One region of the Streptomyces sp. NPDC002386 genome, then DNA from elsewhere that is predicted to be linked to it. Evidence: predicted binding sites of a transcription regulator. Region 1 holds the regulator's gene; the other holds the start of a gene.
The links. Region 1 encodes HrcA, which represses chaperone genes, less so after heat shock. Its sites were predicted from a motif close to TTNGCACTCNGNNNNNCNGAGTGCNAA; they were not measured.
Positions count from the first base shown of each region.

Region 1 (10,811 bases):
CTGGCCCGCCCACAGCGCCATGCCCTGCGCGTCACCGGCCTTGGCGGCGGCCTTGCGCAGCGGCGCCGTCACGTGGTGGACCTCCGGGTAGGCGGCGGGGGCGTAGGGGCCGTGCTCGCGCAGGAAGCGGTTGACCAGGCCGCGCGCCGGGCGGCCGGAGAAGGCGCGGGTCAGTTCGGTGCGCGCGAACAGCGGATTGGTCAGTGCCTGTTTGTGCAGGGCGTGGGCCCCGGACTCCGGGGTGGCGAGGAAGGCCGTGCCGAGCTGGGCGGCGCTCGCGCCCGCCGCGAGGACGGCGGCGATCTGGGCGCCGCGCATGATGCCGCCGGCGGCGACGACCGGGATGCGCACGGCCTCGCGGACCTGCGTGAGCAGCGACAGCAGCCCGATGCCGGAGCCGTCGTTCTCGGGGACGTCCCGGTGGGTGCCCTGGTGGCCGCCGGCCTCGGTGCCCTGCGCGATCACCGCGTCGGCCCCGGCCCGCTCGACCGCGCGCGCCTCCTCGGGGGTGGTGGCGGCGGCCAGGGTGAACGTCCCGGCGCGGTGCAGGGAGTCGATGACCTCACGGGCCGGGACCCCGAAGTGGAAGGAGACCACCGGCACCGGGTCGTCGAGCAGCACGGCGAGCTTGGCGTCGTAGCCGTCGTCCCGGCCGCTGTCCGGGTCGCCCAGCTCGGTCTCGTACCAGGCGGCCTCGCCCGCGAGCTGGTGGGTGTAGACCTCCACGGCGCCGGCGTCGAAGGGCGCGGCCCCGGCCGCTCCGGTGGAGCCGGTGCCCGCACCGGGGTGTTCGGGCTGCGGCATGAAGAGGTTCACGCCGAAGGGCCGGCCCGTGAGTCCCCGCAGCTGCTTGATCTCCTGGTACATGCCGTCGGCGGTCTTGTACCCGGCGGCGAGGAACCCGAGCCCGCCGGCCTCGGACACGGCCGCGGCGAGCTGCGGCACGGAGACGCCGCCCGCCATGGGAGCCTGCACGATCGGCCGGGGGAAGAGATCGGTCAGTGCGGAGGACATGACCGCATGTTGTCACGTCCCGGGGGGTGCGCCGAATCGGGTGTTCCCGCCTGGCACATGCCATTTTCCGGCCCGGTGGGCCGGGCCGGCGGGCGGGCCCGGTCCGGGGGCCAGGGGGCCGGGCCCCCTGGCTGGGCCGAGGGGCTCGGCCCGTCTCCCTCAGCGCCCGTTGAACGCGTCCTTCAGCCGCGAGAACAGCCCCTGCTGCCCCGGCTGGAACTGCCCCTGCGGACGCTCCTCGCCCCGCAGCTTCGACAGCTCGCGCAGCAGCCGCTCCTGCTCGGGGTCCAGCTTGGTCGGGGTGGTGACCTCGACGTGGACGATCAGGTCGCCCCGGCCGCCGCCGCGCAGATGCGTGACGCCCCGGGTGTGCAGCGGGATCGACTGGCCGGACTGCGTGCCCGGCCGGATGTCGACCTCCTCCAGGCCGTCCAGCGTCTCCAGCGGGACCTTGGTGCCGAGAGCCGCCGCGGTCATCGGGATGGTGACCGTGCAGTGCAGGTCGTCGCCGCGCCGCTGGAACGTCGAGTGCGGCAGCTCGTGGATCTCGACGTAGAGGTCGCCGGCCGGACCGCCGCCGGGGCCGACCTCGCCCTCGCCGGCGAGCTGGATGCGGGTGCCGTTGTCGACACCGGCCGGGATCTTCACGGTGAGGGTGCGGCGGGAGCGCACCCGGCCGTCGCCCGCGCACTCCGGGCACGGGGTCGGCACGACCGTGCCGAAGCCCTGGCACTGGGGGCAGGGGCGGGAGGTCATGACCTGGCCCAGGAAGGACCGGGTGACCTGCGACACCTCACCGCGGCCGCGGCACATGTCACACGTCTGGGCGGTCGTGCCCGGAGCCGCGCCCTCGCCGCTGCAGGTGTTGCAGACGACCGCGGTGTCGACCTGGATGTCCTTGGTCGTGCCGAAGGCCGCCTCGTCCAGCTCGACGTCGATCCGGATCATCGCGTCCTGGCCGCGCCGCGTGCGCGAGCGGGGCCCGCGCTGCGACGCCGTGCCGAAGAACGCGTCCATGATGTCGGAGAAGTTGCCGAAGCCACCGGCCCCGAAGCCGCCCGCGCCCGCGCCGCCCGACTGGGAGAGCGGGTCGCCGCCGAGGTCGTAGACCTGCTTCTTCTGCGGGTCCGACAGCACCTCGTAAGCGGCGTTGATCTCCTTGAACCGCTCCTGGGTCTTCGGATCGGGGTTGACGTCCGGGTGCAGCTCGCGCGCGAGCCGACGGAACGCCTTCTTGATCTCATCCTGCGACGCGTCGCGGCGCACGCCGAGAACGGCGTAGTAGTCCGTGGCCACTTACGACTCCGCCAGGATCTGTCCGACGTACCGTGCCACTGCGCGTACCGCTCCCATCGTTCCCGGGTAGTCCATGCGGGTCGGTCCGACCACGCCGAGCTTGGCAACCGCCTCGCCGCCCGAACCGTAGCCGACCGACACGACGGACGTGGAGTTGAGTCCCTCGTGTGCGTTCTCGTGCCCGATGCGCACCATCACGCCCGGGTCCTTCGCCTCGCCGAGGAGCTTGAGGAGCACGACCTGCTCCTCGAGGGCCTCCAGGACGGGGCGGATCGTGAGGGGAAAGTCATGTCCGAAGCGGGTGAGATTGGCCGTGCCGCCGATCATCAGCCGCTCCTCGTTCTCCTCGACCAGTGTCTCCAGCAGAGTGGAGAGCACTGTGGAGACCGTACCGCGATCCTCGTGGTCGAACGCCTCGGGGAGGTCCTCGACCAGGCGCGGCACGTCGGTGAACCGGCGGCCCGCGACCCGGCTGTTGAGCCTCGCCCTGAGGTCGGCGAGGGCCGTCTCCCCGAACGGCGCCGGGCAGTCCACCATCCGCTGCTCGACCCGGCCGGTGTCCGTGATCAGCACGAGCATCACGCGCGCGGGGGCGAGCGAGAGCAGCTCCACGTGCCGCACGGTGGACCGGGTCAGGGACGGGTACTGCACGACGGCGACCTGCCGGGTCAGCTGCGCGAGCAGCCGCACCGTGCGCGCGACGACGTCGTCGAGGTCGACGGCGCCCTCGAGGAAGTTCTGGATCGCCCGGCGCTCGGGCCCCGTCATCGGCTTGACGCCCGCGAGCTTGTCCACGAACAGCCGGTAGCCCTTGTCGGTGGGGATGCGCCCGGCGCTGGTGTGCGGCTGGGCGATGTATCCCTCGTCCTCCAGGGCGGCCATGTCGTTGCGCACGGTCGCCGGGGACACGCCGAGACTGTGCCGCTCGGTGAGCGCCTTGGAACCGACCGGCTCCTCGGTGCCCACGTAGTCCTGGACGATGGCGCGCAGCACCTGAAGTCTGCGTTCACTCAGCATCCGCGCGCACCTCCAGCACGTCTTCCGCTCGGCCCTCGGTCGTCCGCCTGGCACTCTGCGTGTCCGAGTGCCAGCGGTACCCGGCCAGTGTACGGCCGTGGGGTACTCACTGGGCAAGGTCGGTCCCGCCGTACCCCGTCCTACCGTTAGCGTCGCGTCATGACCGTGACTTGGGAAGAGCTGGGATGGGAGCGGTTGGCCGACGGGGTCGGGCGGTGCCGGCTGCCCGGCTGGGACTGCACCGCGGGCCTGGTGCTCGGGGCGGGCACGGCGCTGATGGTGGACGCCGGATCGAGCCTCGCCGAGGGCGCGCGGCTGCGGAAGCGGGCGGAGCGGCTCACCGGGCACCGTGTGACCCATCTCGCGCTCACCCATCCCCACTTCGACCACGTCTTCGGGGCGTCCGCCCTGGCGGGGGCCGAGGTGTACGCGGCGGTCGGCATGGACGCGGTGCTGGCGCACGAGCGCGAGGAACTGCGCCTGGACGCGGTCAGGAACGGACTGCCGATACCGGACGCCGACGAGGCGGTGGACGCCCTGGCGCCGCCCCGGCGCCTGGTCTCGGGCGAGTGGACGCTGGACCTCGGCGACGGTCGTCAGGTGCTGCTGGCCAACGTGGGCCCGGGCCACACCGCCCACGATCTGGCGGTGCTGGTGCCGGGCGTCCCGGAGGTCGTCTTCTGCGGCGACCTGGTGGAGGAGTCTGGTGAGCCGCAGGCGGGCCCGGACGCGGTCCCGTCCCGCTGGCCGGACGCCCTCGACCGCCTGCTGTCCCTGGGCGGTGAGGACGCGCTGTACGTGCCCGGTCACGGAGCGGTGGTGGACGCGGCGTTCGTCCGGCGTCAACGGGACGAGCTGGCGGCGCGTTTCGGCGTGTCATGAGCACAGGGCCGCCGGTTCTCCTATCGTCGTCCGAATGCGCCAGTACACCTCGGATCTGACCCCGCCGTGGAAGAAGTCCCAGCCCGTGCCGGAGGTCGCGGCGGAGCCGGGACTGGTGGTGGAGGAGCCCGGGACCGGTTTCTGCGGGGCGGTGATCGGCTGCGAGGCGGGCACGGTGACGCTGGAGGACCGCTTCGGCAAGCACCGGGTGTTCCCGCTGGAGCCGCGCGGTTTCCTGCTGGAGGGCAGGGTGGTGACCCTGGTGCGGCCGCCGTCGGGTCCGGCGCGGCCCACCCGTACGGCGTCCGGTTCGGTGGCCGTTCCCGGCGCACGCGCGCGCGTGGCCCGCGCCGGCCGCATCTACGTCGAGGGCCGGCACGACGCCGAGCTGGTCGAGAAGGTGTGGGGCGACGACCTGCGCATCGAGGGCGTGGTCGTGGAGTACCTGGAGGGCGTGGACGATCTGCCGTCGATCGTCGCGGAGTTCGCGCCGGGCCCGGACGCGCGGCTGGGTGTCCTGGTGGACCACCTGGTGCCGGGCACGAAGGAGTGGCGCATCGCCCAGTCGGTGACGAGCGAGCACGCGCTGGTCGTCGGGCACCCGTACATCGACGTCTGGGAGGCGGTGAAGCCCGCCGCTCTGGGCATCCGGTCCTGGCCCCGCGTCCCGCGCGGCCAGGACTGGAAGACCGGCGTGTGCCGGTCCCTGGGCTGGCCGGAGAACACGGGCGCGGCCTGGCAGCACATCCTGTCCCGGGTGCGGTCCTACAAGGACCTGGAGCCGGATCTGCTGGGACGGGTGGAGGAACTGATCGACTTCGTCACGGGCGACGGCGAGGTCTGACGCCCTCGCGGGCGCCGGGCGCCGGAGCGATCAGTCCACCAGGTCCCGTACCACCGCGTCCGCCAGCAGGCGGCCGCGCAGGGTCAGGACGGCGCGGCCCGCGCCGTACGGGCCCTCCTGGAGGAGGCCGTCCGCCAGGGCCCGCCGTGAGGCCGCCAGGCCGTCCTGCTTCAGCAGGGACAGCGGGGCGCCCTCCCGCAGCCGCAGCTCCAGCAGGATCCGCTCCACCCGCCGGTCCTCGTCCGAGAGCAGTTCGCGTCCCGCGCCCGGGGACCGGCCCGAGGCCAGGGCCGCCGCGTAGGCGCCCGGGTGCTTGACGTTCCACCAGCGCACCCCGCCCACGTGCGAGTGGGCCCCGGGTCCGGCGCCCCACCAGTCCGCGCCCCGCCAGTACAGCTCGTTGTGCAGGCAGCGCCCGGACTCGGAGGTGGCCCAGTTGGAGACCTCGTACCAGTCGAAGCCCGCGGCGGACAGCCTCTCCTCGGCGATCAGGTAGCGGTCCGCGTGGACGTCGTCGTCCGTCATCGGGACCTCGCCGCGGCGGATGCGGCGGGCGAGCTGGGTGCCCTCCTCGACGATCAGGGCGTAGGCGCTGACGTGGTCGGGGCCCGCGCCGATCGCCGCGTCCAGCGAGGCCCGCCAGTCGTCGTCGCTCTCCCCCGGGGTGCCGTAGATCAGGTCCAGGTTGACGTGCTCGAAGCCCGCGGCCCGGGCCTCCGCCACGCAGGCCTCGGGACGGCCGGGGGTGTGCGTGCGGTCCAGGATCCGCAGCACGTGCTGCCGGGCGCTCTGCATGCCGAAGGAGATCCGGTTGAAGCCGCCCTCGCGGAGGGTGGCGAGGTAGGCCGGGTCGACCGACTCCGGGTTCGCCTCGGTCGTGATCTCCGCGTCCGGCGCCAGACCGAACTCGTCCCGGATCGCCGCGAGCATGCGGACCAGGTCGTCGGCGGCCAGCAGGGTGGGCGTGCCGCCGCCCACGAAGACGGTGCGGACCTGGCGGGGATCGTCGCCGAGCACCTTCCGCGCCAGCCGGATCTCGTCCGTCAGGGTGTCCGCGTAGTTGTCCCGGGAGGCGAGCACGCCGCCGGTGCCGCGCAGCTCGGTGGCGGTGTACGTGTTGAAGTCGCAGTAGCCGCAGCGGGTCGCGCAGTACGGGACGTGCAGGTAGAACCCGAGGGGGCGATCGGGGGCCCCGGCGAGCGCGGAGGCGGGCAGCGCGCCGTCGTCGGGGACGGGCTCACCGTCGGGGAGTGCGGAAGGCATGTCCCCCATTGTCCCGTACGGCGGGACTCACCCCGCCTGGAGCACCAGCAGGGCCAGGTCGTCCTCGGGCTGGCCGCCGCCGAAGTCGTGCACGAGGCGGCGGATCCGCTCGGCGATCTCCTCGGCGTTCAGGCCCGCGCAGCCGGACAGGGCCCGCGCGAGCCCGTCGCCGTCGTCGAACTGGCGGGAGCCCGAGCGCCGCTCGGTGACGCCGTCGGTGACGCACAGCAGGCTGTCGCCGGGCCGCAGCTCGACGGTCTCGCTGGTGTAGGTCTCGTCCTCGACGACGCCGAGCAGGGTCTGCGGGCGGGCGGCGGTGCGCACCTGGCCGTCGGGGTCCAGCAGCAGCGGCAGGGGATGCCCTGCGGAGGCGAGGGTGCAGCGGACGCCGCCGTCCGCGTGGGGCGTCAGCTCGCCGTAGAGCAGGGACAGGAAGCGGGTCTGCGGTCCGTCCCCGGCGGCCACCGGCCGGCCGCCGGCCGCGACCAGCGCGCGGGCCGCGGCGTCGGCGGCCTCGGTGGCGTCGTCGAGGAGGAGCTGGTTGAGCCGGTCCAGGACGTCGGCGACCCGGTAGCCCTCGCGGGCGAGCAGGCGCAGCCACGGCCGGGCGAGCCCGATCACGACGGCCGCCTCCGGGCCCTTGCCCTGGACGTCGCCCACGGCGAAGCACCAGCGGCCGTCGCCCGCCGGGAACAGGTCGTAGAAGTCGCCGCTCGGGCCGCCCTTGTCGCGGGGCTCGTAGACGAGGGCGCTGCTCATCCCGGGGATCTCGGCGACCGCTCCGGGCAGCAGCCCGCGCTGCAGGACGGCGCTGATGGTGGCCTGCCGGGCGTACTGCCGGGCCGCGCCGATGGCGAGGGCCACCCGGCGGCTCAGGTCCTCGACCAGGCCGGTGACCTCGGCGGGAAACCGGGGCTGTCCGCACCGCCCGAGGACCAGGGTGCCGAGCGGGCGGCCGCCGGCGATGAGGCGGAAGGCGAGGGCCGTGCCGTGGGTGCCGAGCGCCTCACCGGGCCAGGGGTAGGGCTCGGGGTCGGGCCTCAGGCCCTCCGGCGGCCGGGGCGGGTCCTTCTCCAGGGCGCGGTGCAGTTCCTCGGCGCGGTCCTCGCCGGCCACCCAGACCCGGGCGGGCGCGCCGCCGTCGCCGCCGCGTACGGTCGCCTCGTCCTCCAGCCACACCGCGCACCAGTCGGCGAGCCGGGGCACGATCAGGCGGCCGGTGAGGGCGGCGACCAGGTTCTCGTCGAGCTGTCCGGCGAGCAGGTCGGAGGCCTCGGCGAGGAAGGACAGCGCGCCCCGGCCGAGCCAGTCCCGGTCGCGTCCGGCGCCCCGGGGCCGCGGGGCGAGGACCTCGGCGACGTCCAGGGCGTGATCGGGGGCGGGTCCGTCCAGGGGTTCGCCGCCGGGGCGCAGCCGCGCCCACACGGTCTTCCCGCCCCGGCGGTAGGTGACGCCCCAGGACTCGGCGAGGACGGCGATCAGGCGCAGTCCGCGCCCGTACTCGGACATCTCGTACGGTGCCTCGCCGGTGCCGGGGTCGCGCGGGGCGCGGGCCGGATGGCGGTCGCCGACCTCGACCACGAGGGCGCCGGTCGCCTCCAGGCGCCAGTCCACCTCGATGTCGGTGCCGGCGTGGACGACGGCGTTGGTGACGAGCTCGCTGACGACGGCCATGGCGTCGTCGACGAACCGCCGGGACACCCCGGGGACGTCGGCGAGCGCGGCGCGCACCAGGGCGCGCGCGGAGCCCGGGGCGAGGGGGCTGCCGGGCAGGCCGGCGTGCCCGCGCACCACCGGGGCGTGGGTGTCGTTCTCCCGCTGCGTCGGTATGGCCGCCATGTCCATGCGGCCAGGGTGACAGACAGGACGCGAGCCAATGCGGTGAGTGACCGAAGCGGGCGGCAACGCAAGGGAACTGTGCTACCGAGGCGCAGGAAGACGGTCAGTTCCGGGCGGGATGCGAAGCCAGTCGGAACGACGGCGGGGGCCGCACCGCCGGTGGGGCCCCCGCCGTCCTCCCTTCACGGCGTCAGGACTCCCGGGTCCCGGCGTACATCTCGTCGATGAGGTGCTTGTACTCCCGCTCCACGACCGGCCGCTTCAGCTTCAGGCTCGGCGTGATCTCGCCGTGCTCCACGTCGAGATCACGGGGCAGCAGCCGGAACTTCTTGATGGTCTGCCAGCGCTGCAGGCCCTCGTTGAGCTCCTTGACGTAGCCGTCGACCATCTCGACGGTCTGCGGGGCGGCCACCACCTCGGCGTACGACTTGCCGTCGAGGCCGTTGTCCTTGGCCCACTGCTGGATCGCGATCTCGTCGAGGGCGATGAGGGCGGTGCAGTAGTTCCGGTCGGCGCCGTGCACCAGGATGTTGGAGACGTAGGGGCACACCGCCTTGAACTGGCCCTCGACCTCGGCCGGCGCGACGTACTTGCCGCCGGAGGTCTTGATGAGGTCCTTCTTGCGGTCGGTGATGCGCAGGTAGCCGTCGGGGGACAGCTCGCCGATGTCACCGGTGTGGAACCAGCCGTCGGACTCCAGCACCTCGGCGGTCTTCTCGGGCTGCTGGTGGTAGCCGTCCATGATGCCGGGGCCGCGCAGCAGGATCTCGCCGTCGTCGGCGATGCGGACCTCGGTGCCGGGCAGCGGCTTGCCGACGGTGCCGGTGCGGTACGCCTCGCCGGGGTTGACGAAGGAGGCCGCGGAGGACTCGGTGAGGCCGTAGCCCTCCAGGATGTGGATGCCGGCGCCGGCGAAGAAGAAGCCGATCTCGGGGGCGAGCGCGGAGGCACCGGAGACGCAGGCGCGCAGCCGGCCGCCGAAGGCCTCGCGGAGCTTGCCGTAGACGAGGGTGTCGGCGACCTTGTGCTTGGCGCCCAGGCTGAACGGCACCGAGTGGGCGCCGGTGCGCCGGAAGTTGTCCTGCGAGACCTTGGCGTACTCGCGGGCGACCTCGGAGGCCCACTGGAAGATCCTGTACTTGGCCGCGCCGCCCTCGCGGGCCTTGGCCGCGACGCCGTTGTAGACCTTCTCGAAGATGCGCGGCACGGCCGCCATGTACGTCGGCCGCACCACCGGGAGGTTCTCGATGATCTTGTCGACGCGTCCGTCGACGGCGGTGACGTGCCCGACCTCGATCTGCCCGGAGGTGAGCACCTTGCCGAAGACGTGCGCCAGCGGCAGCCACAGGTACTGCACGTCGTCACCGCTGACCAGGCCGGTCGAGGCGATCGCCTTGGCCATGTAGGCCCAGTTGTCGTGCGGCAGGCGCACGCCCTTGGGGCGGCCGGTGGTGCCGGAGGTGTAGATCAGGGTGGCGAGCTGGTCCCTGGTGATCGCGCCGACCCGCTCCTTGATCAGCTCGGGGTGCTTCTCCAGGTAGGCGGCACCGCGCTGCTCCAGCTCGGTGAGGGTGGTCACCCAGTCGCTGGTCTCGACGCCGGCCGGGTCGATGACGACGACCTTGGTCAGCGCGGGCAGCTCGGCGCGCTTCTCCGCGGCCTTGGCGAGCTGGGCCGCGTCCTCGGCGATCAGGACCCGGCTGTCGGAGTCGGCGAGGATGAACGCCGACTCGTCGGCGTTGGTCTGCGGATAGATCGTGGTGGTGGCACCGCCCGCGCACATGATGCCGAGGTCGGCGAGGATCCACTCGACCCGGGTGGAGGCGGCGAGGGCGACACGCTGCTCCGGCTGGACGCCCAGTTCGATGAGGCCGGCGGCGATGGCGTAGACCCGCTCGGCCGCCTCGCCCCAGCTGAGCGACTTCCAGTCGTCGGGGCCCTCCCCGGAGGCCGGGGGCACGGGATGGCGGTAGGCCTCGGCCTCCGGTGTGGCCGCCACGCGCTCCAGGAAGAGGGCCGCCACGGACGGCGGACGGTTCTCGATCAGGGTCTGTGTGTCGCTCACGACATCCTCCGGGGCCCGCGACGGTGCGGCTGGCTCAGGTGCGGCTGGGTTGACTCACGGTGGGGTTGGGACTCGTTGTTTAACTCGCGAGTAACTATCGAGCAGGGATCAGGTTAAGGGGCGACCGGCCGCTGCGTAAGGGGCATCGGCCTGTCACTTTCCACGCAGAGCGACGTCGCACACGCACAGGGGCCCGCCGCACTTTCGCACGACGGGCCCCTCCGTGTCCGGTTTGCGGACGTGACCGGCTGTAACCCCTGGTTACTTCTTGCCCTTGGCCGACCCCGCGCTGTCATCGCTGGACAGGACGGCGATGAAGGCTTCCTGCGGAACCTCCACGGAACCCACCATCTTCATCCGCTTCTTGCCTTCCTTCTGCTTCTCCAGCAGCTTCCGCTTACGGGAGATGTCACCGCCGTAGCACTTGGCGAGGACGTCCTTGCGGATGGCGCGGATGGTCTCGCGGGCGATGACCCGGGAGCCGATGGCGGCCTGGACGGGCACCTCGAAGGCCTGCCGCGGGATGAGCTCGCGCAGCTTGGCGACGAGCCGCACGCCGTACGCGTAGGCCGCGTCCTTGTGGGTGATCGC
Region 1 covers NZ_JBSFBX010000001.1:391,849-402,659, forward strand. The annotation lists gene ACWCPN_RS01770 (nitronate monooxygenase) at 1-1,014, opposite strand, end outside; gene dnaJ (molecular chaperone DnaJ) at 1,174-2,310, opposite strand; gene hrcA (heat-inducible transcriptional repressor HrcA) at 2,311-3,327, opposite strand; gene ACWCPN_RS01785 (MBL fold metallo-hydrolase) at 3,487-4,209, shown strand; gene ACWCPN_RS01790 (DUF3097 domain-containing protein) at 4,244-5,053, shown strand; gene hemW (radical SAM family heme chaperone HemW) at 5,084-6,316, opposite strand; gene ACWCPN_RS01800 (SpoIIE family protein phosphatase) at 6,344-8,155, opposite strand; gene ACWCPN_RS01805 (AMP-dependent synthetase/ligase) at 8,346-10,220, opposite strand; gene lepA (translation elongation factor 4) at 10,482-10,811, opposite strand, start outside.

Region 2 (10,811 bases), on a different contig from region 1:
GGAGACGCTGTCGGCCAGCTCCACGTCCTCGGCCACGTCGGGCGCGGTCAGCAGCGGCTCGGGGAGCCAGGGGCCGACGTAGGACTCCTTGCGGCGGCGGAGCGTGCGCAGGCGGGTCAGCGCCTGGCGGGTGGTGATGCGGACCAGGTAGGCGCGCCGGTCGCGCACCGCGCCGAGGTCGACGCCGGCCCAGCGCAGCCAGGTCTCCTGGAGGACGTCCTCGGCGTCGGCGGCCGAGCCGAGCATCTCGTAGGCGACGGTGAAGAGCAGGTTGCGGTGGGCGACGAAGCTCTCCGTGGCGGGATCGGGGCCGGTGGACGGCCCGGCGGTGCCCTCGGTGTGCGCGCTCTGCTCGGTCATGGCCGGCTCCCCTGTTGGCTCTCGTCCGTGTCACGCACAAGACGCCGTGGCGGGCCGGATCGTGACACCGCGGCGGGTGGGCCGCGTCACACCCGAGGGCTGTCACACGGTCCGGGCGGGCGGCGTCTCGTGGTCGTCAGGACGCCGCGGACGATGCGCCCGGCGGCACCCGCACGAGTGAGGACGAGGTCATGGAACCCCGTTTCAACCTGTTCGACAGCCCGACCGCCGCGATGGTCGCCAGGCGGTTCTTCAGCACCTCGCTGGTCCTGGACGAGTCGACGCTCCCGAAGGCCCTGCGGGAGCTGGTGGAGCTGAGGGTCGGTCAGCTCAACGGCTGCGGCTTCTGCGTCGACATCCACTCCAAGGAGGCCGCGGCCGCCGGTGAGTCCGCGCTGCGGCTCAGCCTGGTCGCCGCCTGGCGTCATTCCACCGTGTTCACCGAGGCCGAGCGGGCCGCGCTGGCGCTCGCCGAGGAGGGCACCCGGCTCGGCGACCGGGGCGTGACCGACGAGACCTGGGCCGAGGTGCGCAAGCACTTCGACGACGACCAGGTCGGGGCACTGGTCTGCCTGGTCTCCCTGATCAACGCGGCCACCCGGATGAACGTGATCGTGCACAACCCGGGGGGTTCGTACGAGCCGGGGATGTTCGACCGCCTGTCGAGCTGACCGGCAGGCGGTTCCGGCGGGCGGGAAACGCCGGAGCGGAGGACGCCGGGAGCGCAGACGCGGGAGGCCCGGCACCCCGAAGGGTGCCGGGCCTCGTCGCTGAGGTGCCTCAGTGGGAGTGGCCGTGGCCGTGGCCCGCCGCGGCCGGCTCCTCCTCTTCCTTCTTCTCGACGACCAGGGTCTCGGTCGTGAGCAGGAGGGAGGCGATGGAGGCGGCGTTCTCCAGGGCGGAGCGGGTGACCTTCACCGGGTCGATGACGCCGGCCTTGACCAGGTCGCCGTACTCGCCGGTGGCGGCGTTGAAGCCCTGGCCCTTGTCGAGCTCGGCGACCTTGGAGGTGATGACGTAACCCTCCAGGCCGGCGTTCTCGGCGATCCAGCGCAGCGGCTCGACGGCGGCGCGGCGGACGACCGCGACACCGGTGGCCTCGTCGCCGGTCTTGCCGAGGTTGCCCTCGAGGATCTTGACGGCGTGGACCAGCGCGGAGCCACCACCGGAGACGATGCCCTCCTCGACCGCGGCGCGGGTCGCGGAGATGGCGTCCTCCAGACGGTGCTTCTTCTCCTTCAGCTCCACCTCGGTGGCGGCGCCGACCTTGATCACGCACACGCCGCCGGCCAGCTTCGCGAGGCGCTCCTGGAGCTTCTCGCGGTCCCAGTCGGAGTCGGTGTTCTCGATCTCGGCCTTGATCTGCGCGACGCGGCCCGCGACGTCGGCGGAGTTGCCGCCGCCGTCGACGATCGTGGTGTCGTCCTTGGTGATGGTCACGCGGCGGGCGGAGCCGAGCACGTCCAGACCGACCTGGTCGATCTTGAGGCCGACCTCCTCGGAGATGACGGTGCCGCCGGTGAGGGTGGCGATGTCCTGGAGCATGGCCTTGCGGCGGTCGCCGAAGCCCGGGGCCTTCACCGCGACGGCGTTGAAGGTGCCGCGGATCTTGTTGACGACCAGGGTCGACAGGGCCTCGCCGTCGACGTCCTCGGCGATGATCAGCAGCGGCTTGGAGGCACCCGACTGGATGACCTTCTCCAGCAGCGGCAGCAGGTCCTGGATGGAGCTGATCTTGCCCTGGTTGATCAGGATGTACGGGTCGTCGAGGACGGCCTCCATACGCTCCTGGTCGGTGACGAAGTAGGGCGACAGGTAGCCCTTGTCGAAGGCCATGCCCTCGGTGAAGTCCAGCTCCAGACCGAAGGTGTTGGACTCCTCGACGGTGATGACACCGTCCTTGCCGACCTTGTCCATGGCCTCGGCGATCAGCTCGCCGACCTGCTGGTCCTGGGCGGACAGCGCGGCGACGGCGGCGATGTCGGACTTCTCGTCGATCGGGCGGGCCGAGGCGAGCAGGTCGTCGGAGACGGCCTTGACCGCGGCGTCGATGCCCTTCTTCAGCAGCGCCGGGGAGGCACCGGCGGCGACGTTGCGCAGACCCTCGCGCACCAGCGCCTGGGCCAGCACGGTGGCGGTGGTGGTGCCGTCACCAGCGATGTCGTTGGTCTTGGTCGCCACCTCCTTCACCAGCTGGGCGCCGAGGTTCTCGTACGGGTCCTCGATCTCGACCTCACGGGCGATCGTGACACCGTCGTTGGTGATGGTGGGCGCGCCGAACTTCTTGTCGATGACGACGTTGCGGCCCTTGGGGCCGATCGTCACCTTCACCGTGTCGGCAAGCTTGTTGACGCCGCGCTCGAGGGCGCGACGGGCGTCCTCGTCGAACTTCAGGATCTTCGCCATGACAGCGGGAGCCCTCTCGGAAATCTGTGGGTGAAAAAGGCACTGCGCCCCGGGCGCCCGGCTTCTTATGTGGTCGCGGGGGCCAGGGGCGCAGCGTCAAGCATCAAAAGTGCTCGAGGTGTCTTACTTCTCGATGATCGCGAGGACGTCGCGAGCCGAGAGGACGAGGTACTCCTCGCCGTTGTACTTCACCTCGGTGCCGCCGTACTTGCTGTACAGGACGACGTCGCCGACCTTGACGTCGAGCGGCAGGCGCTCGCCGTTCTCGAAGCGGCCCGGACCCACGGCGAGGACGGCGCCCTCCTGGGGCTTCTCCTTCGCGGTGTCCGGGATGACCAGGCCAGAGGCGGTGGTCTGCTCGGCGTCGAGCGGCTGGACCACGATGCGGTCCTCGAGCGGCTTGATGGCAACCTTGGAGCTGGTGGTCGTCACGGTCCGACCTCCCCCTTCGGAGATCTCACGGGGTTAACTGTCTGAGGTGGCGACCAGGTGGATCCGTCGTCGCGGGTGCCGGACCTGCCCGTCGCGTGGTTGGCACTCTCATCTGCCGAGTGCCAGAGCCGAGACTATGACCGCGATTAGCACTCGGTCAAGCGGAGTGCCAATGGCGGTGCGGCGCGTCGGCCCGGCCGGGGCCGGTGGGGAGCGTCCCGGGTGGGCGGCTCAGGCCAGGTAGTCCTCCAGGCGGGCCACTGTCAGGCCCTGGCTCTGGGCCCGGCGCAGCAGGCGGGCGGTGCGTTCCGCCAGGCCGGGGCCGGCGTCCCGGCCGGGGCCCACGAGGACGATGTCGCCGGGGGCCAGGTGCCGCGGTCCCCCGCGGTAGACGATGCCGCCGGAGCCGACGGCGGCGCGCCACAGGACGACGGCGGAGACGCCGCAGTCGGCGGCGGCGCGCAGGGTGGTGGCGTCGTAGGCGCCGCGGGGCGGCCGCAGGAGGCGGGGGCGGACACCGAAGCGGGAGCCGAGCTTGTCGCGCTGGCCGCAGATCTCGGCGCGCTGCCCGGCGTAGGGCAGTCCGGGCAGTGCCGGGTGGTCGAGGGTGTGGTTCTCGATCGTGGCGCCGACCGCGCGCAGCCGGGCGAAGCGGCCGTAGCCGGGGCCCGCGACGGTGTCGGTGAGGAAGAGGCTGACCGGCAGCCGGAGTTCACGGACCATGTCGGCGAACCGCGGATCCCGCTCGGCGCCGTCGTCGTAGGTGAGGAAGACGACCGGGTCGGTGGTGTCGACGTGGTCCACGACCGGGAGCGGCGAGGCGTCGGTCCGGCGGGCGCCGAGGGGCCGGGCCGGGTGGCTCGGCGGGGCGGCGAGCGGGGCGTCCAGACCCCAGCGGCGGTGCGCCGCGCCGACGGCCGCGCTCGGCGGCCGGGCCCCCTGGGCGGCCCGCTTGCCCAGTCGCTCGATGGGGTCGACGGACTGGGCGCAGCCGGTGAGCAGGAGGGCCGCGGCGAGCGCGGCCGCCGCAGCGGTCCGCGTGCGCCGCGGCCGGCCCGCCGGCCGCCCCCGGCGCCTCACAGGTAGTCCTCCAGGCGCGCCACGGCGTACCCCTCGCGCGTGACCTTGTCGAGGAACCTGCGCATGTCGTCGACCATCGTGCCGTTCCAGTCGTCGCGGCCGCGGAAGTGGGTGAGCACGATGTCGCCGGGGTGCAGGCTGCGGTCCCAGTCGCGGTACTCCCAGTGGTCGACGAAGACCTCCTCGTCCCAGATCGGCGCGTACTTGATCCCGCAGGACTTGGCGGCGCGCAGGGTGTCGCCGTTGTAGTTGCCGTAGGGCGGCCGGAAGACGGTGGGCGCCTTGCCGAACTGCTTCTTCATGATGTCCTGCATGCCGCAGATCTCGTCCCGCTGCTGCTCGTAGGAGAGGCCGGGCAGGTAGGGGTGGGTGAGGGTGTGGTTGTTGAGGGTGTGGCCCTCGGCCTGCATCCGGCGGAAGTAGCCGTAGTCGTCCTTCACCAGGTAGTTGCTGAGGAAGGCCGAGTAGGGGATCTTCAGGTCGCTCATCATGCGCAGGAACGCCGGGTCCTTCTCGGCGCCGTCGTCGATGGTGAGGAAGACGACCTTCTTGCCGGTGGGGACGGTGGTGAAGACCGGGGGCAGGTTCTCCTCCTCCTGGCCGTCCACCTCGAAGCCGTCGCGCGGGGTGATCTTCGGCTTGACGGCCGGGGGCGCCGGGGGCGCGAGCGGCACCCGGGCCAGCTTCCAGCGCTGGGCGGCCGCGACCAGCCGGGCCTGTTCGGCGGCGCGGCGGGCCTCGGGGGTCAGGGCCTGGGCGGGGCCGCCCTGGCCGGAGTTGTGGCCCGGCCCGGAGTGGGCGCCGGAACCCTGGCCCGGGGAACCGCAGCCGGAGACGAAGGCGGCCGAGACCAGAACGGCCACGCCGCAGCGCAGGGCGGTCCCGGGGAGGGACGGACGTGTGTCACGAGACCGCTTTTTGTCATTTTGTACTACTTCTCGCATGGCGTCGGATCCTCGCAGGCCCCGGCGCCGAACCCGGTCCGACACCGCCGCCGGAGGCGCACCATCCACCGACTGGCCCACAATGACCCGGTGAACGACCTCGCCCTCCTCCTCACCCCCGAAGGCCGCGCCCTGCTCGACGAGGTGCGCGACACCGACCCCGCGCGCGAGCTGGCCGTCGCCACCCGGCTGCGCCGGGACCACCCCGCCGAGCTGGTGTCCGCGGCGCTGGGGCAGGCACGGCTGCGGCAACGGGCGGTGGCCAAGTTCGGCGAACGGGACGCCGCCCGGATGTTCTTCACGCCCAACGGCGTCGAGCAGTCGACGCGGACGAGTGTGGCGACGCACCGGGCCGAGTGCCTCCGGGCGAACGGGGTGCGGTCCGTCGCCGACCTGTGCTGCGGGATCGGCGGCGACGCGATCGCGTTCGCCCGCGCCGGGATCCGGGTGCTGGCCGTCGACCGTGACCCGCTGACCTGTGAGGCGGCCCGCGCCAACGCCGACGCGCTCGGTCTCGCCGGCTTGATCGAGGTGCGCGAGGCCGACGTGACGGAGGTGGACACGGCCGGATACGACGCCGTGTTCGTCGACCCGGCCCGCCGGTCCGGCAAGCGCGGCCGCATCTTCGATCCGGAGGCCTACTCCCCTCCCCTGTCATGGGCGGTGTCCGCCGCGCTCGGGGCGCCGCGCGGCCTGCTGAAGATCGCCCCGGGCATTCCGCACGAGGCGATCCCCGCGGACGCGACGGCCGAATGGGTCTCGGACGGAGGGGACGTGAAGGAGGCCATCCTGTGGTTCGGCCCGGACGTGACGCCGGGGGCCCGGCGGGCGACGCTGCTCCCCGCCGGCGCCGGCATCTACGTGACACCCGACACCATGCTCCCCGACCCGCGGGTCCGGCCGGTCGGGCGGTACCTGTACGAGCCGGACGGCGCCGTCATCCGCGCCCACCTGGTCGCCGAGGTGGCCGAGGACCTGGACGGTGGGCTGATCGACCCGACCATCGCCTACATCACCTCCGACGAGCTGCACAACACTCCGTACGCCACCGCCTACGAGATCACCGACCAGCTCCCCTTCAACGTCAAGAGGCTCAAGGCCCTGCTGCGCGAGCGCGAGGTCGGCATCCTGACCGTGAAGAAGCGGGGCTCGGCGGTCGAGCCCGAGGAACTGCGCCGCAAGGTCAGACCCCAGGGCCCGCACTCCGCAACGGTCTTCCTGACCCGGGTCGCGGGAGCCCCGACGATGCTGGTCGGCCGCCCGGCGCGCTGAGACCGCGACCGGCCCCTCAGCCTGCCTCGGCGGCCCGGCGCAGCAGCAGGGCGCGCTCGCGTGCGTTGCGGGTGAGCGAGGCCGCGCGTTCGAACTCCGCGCGGGCCTCCGCCGTACGGCCGAGGCGGGACAGCAGGTCGGCGCGGACGCTGGGCAGCAAGTGGTAGTCGCGCAGCGCGGGTTCGCCGGCCAGGGCGTCGACGAGCGCGAGCGCTTCGGCCGGGCCCTCGGCCCTCGACACGGCCACCGCGCGGTTCAGTTCGACGACCGGCGACGGGGCCCGGGCGGCGAGCAGGGCGTAGAGGGTGGCGATGGTCCGCCAGTCGGTCTCCGCGTAGGTGAACGCGTGCGCGTGGCAGGCCGCGATGGCCGCCTGGAGGGCGTAGGGGCCGGGTGCGCCGGTGGCGGTGGCCTCGGCGCGGGCCAGGGCCCGGATGCCGCGGGCGATGAGCATACGGTTCCAGCGGCGCCGGTCCTGGTCCTCCAGCAGCACCGGGGTTCCGTCGGGGGCGGTGCGGGCGGCGGTGCGCGAGGCCTGGAACTCCAGCAGCGCGGTGAGGCCGTGCACCTCCGGCTCCTTCGGCATCAGCCCGGACAGCAGCCGGGCCAGCCGCAGCGCGTCCTCGCACAGCCCGGGGCGCAGCAGGTCGTCGCCGGCGGTGGCCGCGTAACCCTCGTTGAAGATCAGGTAGATGACGTCGAGGACCGAGCCGAGGCGGGCCTCGCGGTCGGGCCCGTACGGCACCTCGAAGGCGACGTTCCGCGTCGCGAGGGTGCGTTTGGCGCGGACGACGCGCTGGGCGACCGTAGGCTCCGGGACGAGATGGGCGCGGGCGATCTCCGCCGTGGTGAGACCGCCCAGCAGGCGCAGGGTGAGGGCGACGCGGGCCTCGGGGGACAGCACCGGATGGCAGGTGGTGAAGACGAGCCGCAGCAGGTCGTCGTCGATGTCGTCCGGGTCGGCGGGCTCGGGCGGCGGGGCCGTGTCCGGGAGGGTCCGGCCGATCTCCGCGAGCTTGCGGGCGTAGGTCTCGCGGCGCCGGACCAGGTCGACGGCGCGGTGCCGGGCGGTGGCCGTGAGCCAGGCGCCGGGGTTGTCGGGCACACCGTCGCGGGGCCACCGCTCCAGGGCGGCGACCAGCGCGTCCTGCGCCAGTTCCTCGGCGATGCCGAGGTCCCGCACGATCCGGGCGACGCCGGCGACGACGCGCGGGTACTCCAGCCGGAAGACGGTCTCGATGGCGTGTGCCGCGGTGGGCTGTGTTTCCACAGCCCACCATGCAACACCCCCGGGCCCTCCGGAGCCAAGGAGGGCTCAGCCCTCGGCGATCTCCCGGACCTCGCAGGTGACGGTCCAGAACTCCTCGTGGGTCTTCAGGAACCGCTTGGTCCACTCCAGCGCCTCGGCCATGTCCTTGCACTGCATGAGCGCGTAGCCGCCGACGACCTCCTTGGACTCGGTGAAGGGCCCGTCGGTGACGGAGATCCTGCCGCCCTCCCAGCGCACCCGGGCGCCCTGGGCGGAGGGGGTGAGTCCGGCGGTGTCGAGCATGACGCCGGCCTTGGTGATCTCCTCGATCAGCTCGCCCATCCGCTGCATCAGTTCCTCGCTGGGGCCCTCGGCGGGGGCGGAGTTCTCCTCGATGCGCACGAGCGACAGGTAGCGGGGCATGGTGACTCCTCGGTCCGGGCGACGGGGCCGGTCCCCGCCGCTCACCTGTACGTCGAACGGGAGACGGCCGGATCGACAGCCGCGCGGACATTTCCCGAAGATTTTTTTCCGGCCGCCCGGAGGGGCCGCCGCTCAGCGCGGCGACGCCCGCAGTTCGCCCGCCGCCGGCTCCTTCGCCACCACCCGGTCGGGGTCGGACGGCGCCGTGCCGATCCGGTCACGGAAGGAACGTGGATCCGGATGGTGAGAGGACTGCCGGCGGAAGCCCTGAGATCCGGCCTTCTCGGAGACTGCTCATCCGAGGCTCACCGTGGGCACCGGATTGCTGCCGCTCCAGGAGGCGTTGAACCCGAAGGTCACCGAACCGCCGTCCGGCACCGCGCCGTTGTACGAGGCGTTCGCGCACGACACCTCCGTGCCCGACTGGGTGCAGGTGGCGTTCCAGGCCTGCGTGATCCGCTGGCCGGCTCCGTAGGTCCAGTTCACCTTCCAGGAGGACAGCGAGGCACCCGAGCAGGAGATCCTCACCTGGCCGGTGAATCCGCCGTCCCACTGGCCGGTCAGGCCGTAGGCGGCCGAGCAGGCAGCGCCCGGCGGCGGTTCGCTCGTGCCGCCTCCCCCGCCCAGCGCCTCGGCGATCGCGTGATACGCCGGTTTCGGCTGGTAGTTCTCGTCGTACGGCGTCGCCGCCCCGTAGCCGGGAAAGGTGCTCGGCACCCAGGAGTCGGAGTCGGTGAAGCCCCACACCGTGACGTCGACGCACCGGGTCACGGCCGTGCAGGCGGCCGTCACGGACTTGAAGTCGGCCGCCTGCTGCGCCAGTTTCGCGCTGTCGGCGGGCAGGGACATCCGGACGTCCAGCTCGGTGACGGCCACGTCCACGCCGAGGTCCGCGAAGCGCTGGATGTTCTGCTGGAGCGAAGCCGGCACCTGGCCGAGGATCAGATGGGCCTGGAGGCCGACGCCGTCGATCGGCACACCCTGCTGCTTGAGGGACCTGACCAGGTTGTACAGGGCGGTGGACTTCGCGTTCACGCCCTCGACGTTGTAGTCGTTGATGTACAGCTTGGCGTTCGGGTCGGCCGCGTGCGCCCAGGTCAGGGCGTTGGCGATGTACCCGGAGCCGAGGCCGTCGTACCAGATCGTCGAGCGGTAGCTGCCGTCCTCGTCGAAGGGCTCGTTGACCACGTCCCAGACGGACACCTTGCCCTTGTAGCGGCCGACCTCGGTGCCGATGTGGTCCCGCAGCAGGGTGCCGAGCTGGGCCGGGGTCCAGCTCCCGTTGGTCAGCCAGCTCGGGTTCTGGCTGTGCCAGACCAGGGTGTGGCCGCGCACCTGCTGGTCGTGGGCCTGGGCGAAGGCCACGATCTGGTCGGCCTCGCTCCAGTTGAAGCTGCCCCGGGTGGGCTCGACCGAGCCCCACTTCATGGCGTTGCCCGGGGTGAGCGAGCCGAACTGCGTCCCGGTGATGTCCGCGTAGGCGCCGGTGAGCTTGGAACCGGTGACCGCGGTGCCGATGACCTTGCCCTTCGCCGCGGCGAGGTCGCGCAGCGGCGGGTCGGCGGCACGGGCGGTGCCGGTACCGGCCGTGCAGAGGGCCGCGGCGGCGACCAGGGCGGCCAGACAGGCGCGTAAGGAAGTTCTGGAGGTTCTCATGGCGGGGGGCCTCCGAAAGTTTCGGTCGTACAACCGACTGACTTCGGAGGAGTGTGCGGGCGCACGCCCCACCCGTCAATACGTCGTCTTCCGGCCACTCATGTCACCCGGCGGCCGGCGCCGCCGTACTGCTGCGCACCACCAGACTGGTCGCCAGCTCCACCCGGGTCGCCGCCCGCTCGTCCTCGGCGCGGCCCAGTTCCAGCACCAGCCGGGCCGCGGCCTCGGCCATCTCGGTCAGCGGCTGGCGCACGGTCGTCAGCGGCGGCCCCACCCAGCGGGCCACCGGCAGATCGTCGAAGCCGACCACGCTGAGGTCCTCCGGGATGCGCAGCCCCAGCTCGCGCGCGGCCTCGAACAGGCCGAGGGCCTGGAGGTCGTTGCCCGCGAAGACGGCGGTGGGCCGGTCCGGGCGGCGCAGCAGTTCCAGGCCCAGCCGGTAGCCGGCGTCGTGGTGGAAGTCGCCGGTCGCGACGAGCGAGGAATCGACCGGCAGCCCCGCCGTCTCCAGCGCGGCCCGGTAGCCGTCGACGCGGGCCCGGCTGCACATCATCCGGGAGGGGCCGCTGATGGCGCCGATCCGGGTGTGGCCCAGCTCCACCAGGTGACGGGTGGCGGCTAGGCCGCCCTGCCAGTTGGTGGCGCCGATCGAGGGCACGTCCGGACCCGGGTCGCCCGCCGGGTCCATCACCACGAACGGGATGGACCGGCTGGTCAGCAGCGCGCGCTGGGACTCGTCGAGGCCGGACAGCACCAGGACCACGCCGTGCGGGCGGCGGGCGGCGACCTGGTCGGCCCAGGTGCGGCCCGGGGTGAGCCGCCCGGCCGACTCGGACAGCACCACGCTCAGGCCCGCGTCCCGGGCCACGTTCTCCACGCCCCGGATGACCTCCATCGCCCAGGCGCTCTCCAGCTCGTGGAAGACCAGGTCGATCAGCGGGGAACGGGACGCCTCGGCGCGCCGGCGCCGGTAGCCGTAGGCGCGCAGC
Region 2 covers NZ_JBSFBX010000010.1:23,259-34,069, reverse strand. The annotation lists gene ACWCPN_RS20800 (RNA polymerase sigma-70 factor) at 1-360, opposite strand, end outside; gene ACWCPN_RS20795 (carboxymuconolactone decarboxylase family protein) at 552-1,031, shown strand; gene groL (chaperonin GroEL) at 1,141-2,766, opposite strand; gene groES (co-chaperone GroES) at 2,890-3,198, opposite strand; gene ACWCPN_RS20780 (polysaccharide deacetylase family protein) at 3,430-4,278, opposite strand; gene ACWCPN_RS20775 (polysaccharide deacetylase family protein) at 4,275-5,222, opposite strand; gene ACWCPN_RS20770 (class I SAM-dependent methyltransferase) at 5,313-6,494, shown strand; gene ACWCPN_RS20765 (RNA polymerase sigma factor) at 6,511-7,764, opposite strand; gene ACWCPN_RS20760 (YciI family protein) at 7,810-8,166, opposite strand; gene ACWCPN_RS20755 (endo-1,4-beta-xylanase) at 8,461-9,822, opposite strand; gene ACWCPN_RS20750 (LacI family DNA-binding transcriptional regulator) at 9,926-10,811, opposite strand, start outside.
Region 2: the regulator HrcA is predicted to act here: its motif matches at 3,345-3,371, upstream of groES (co-chaperone GroES).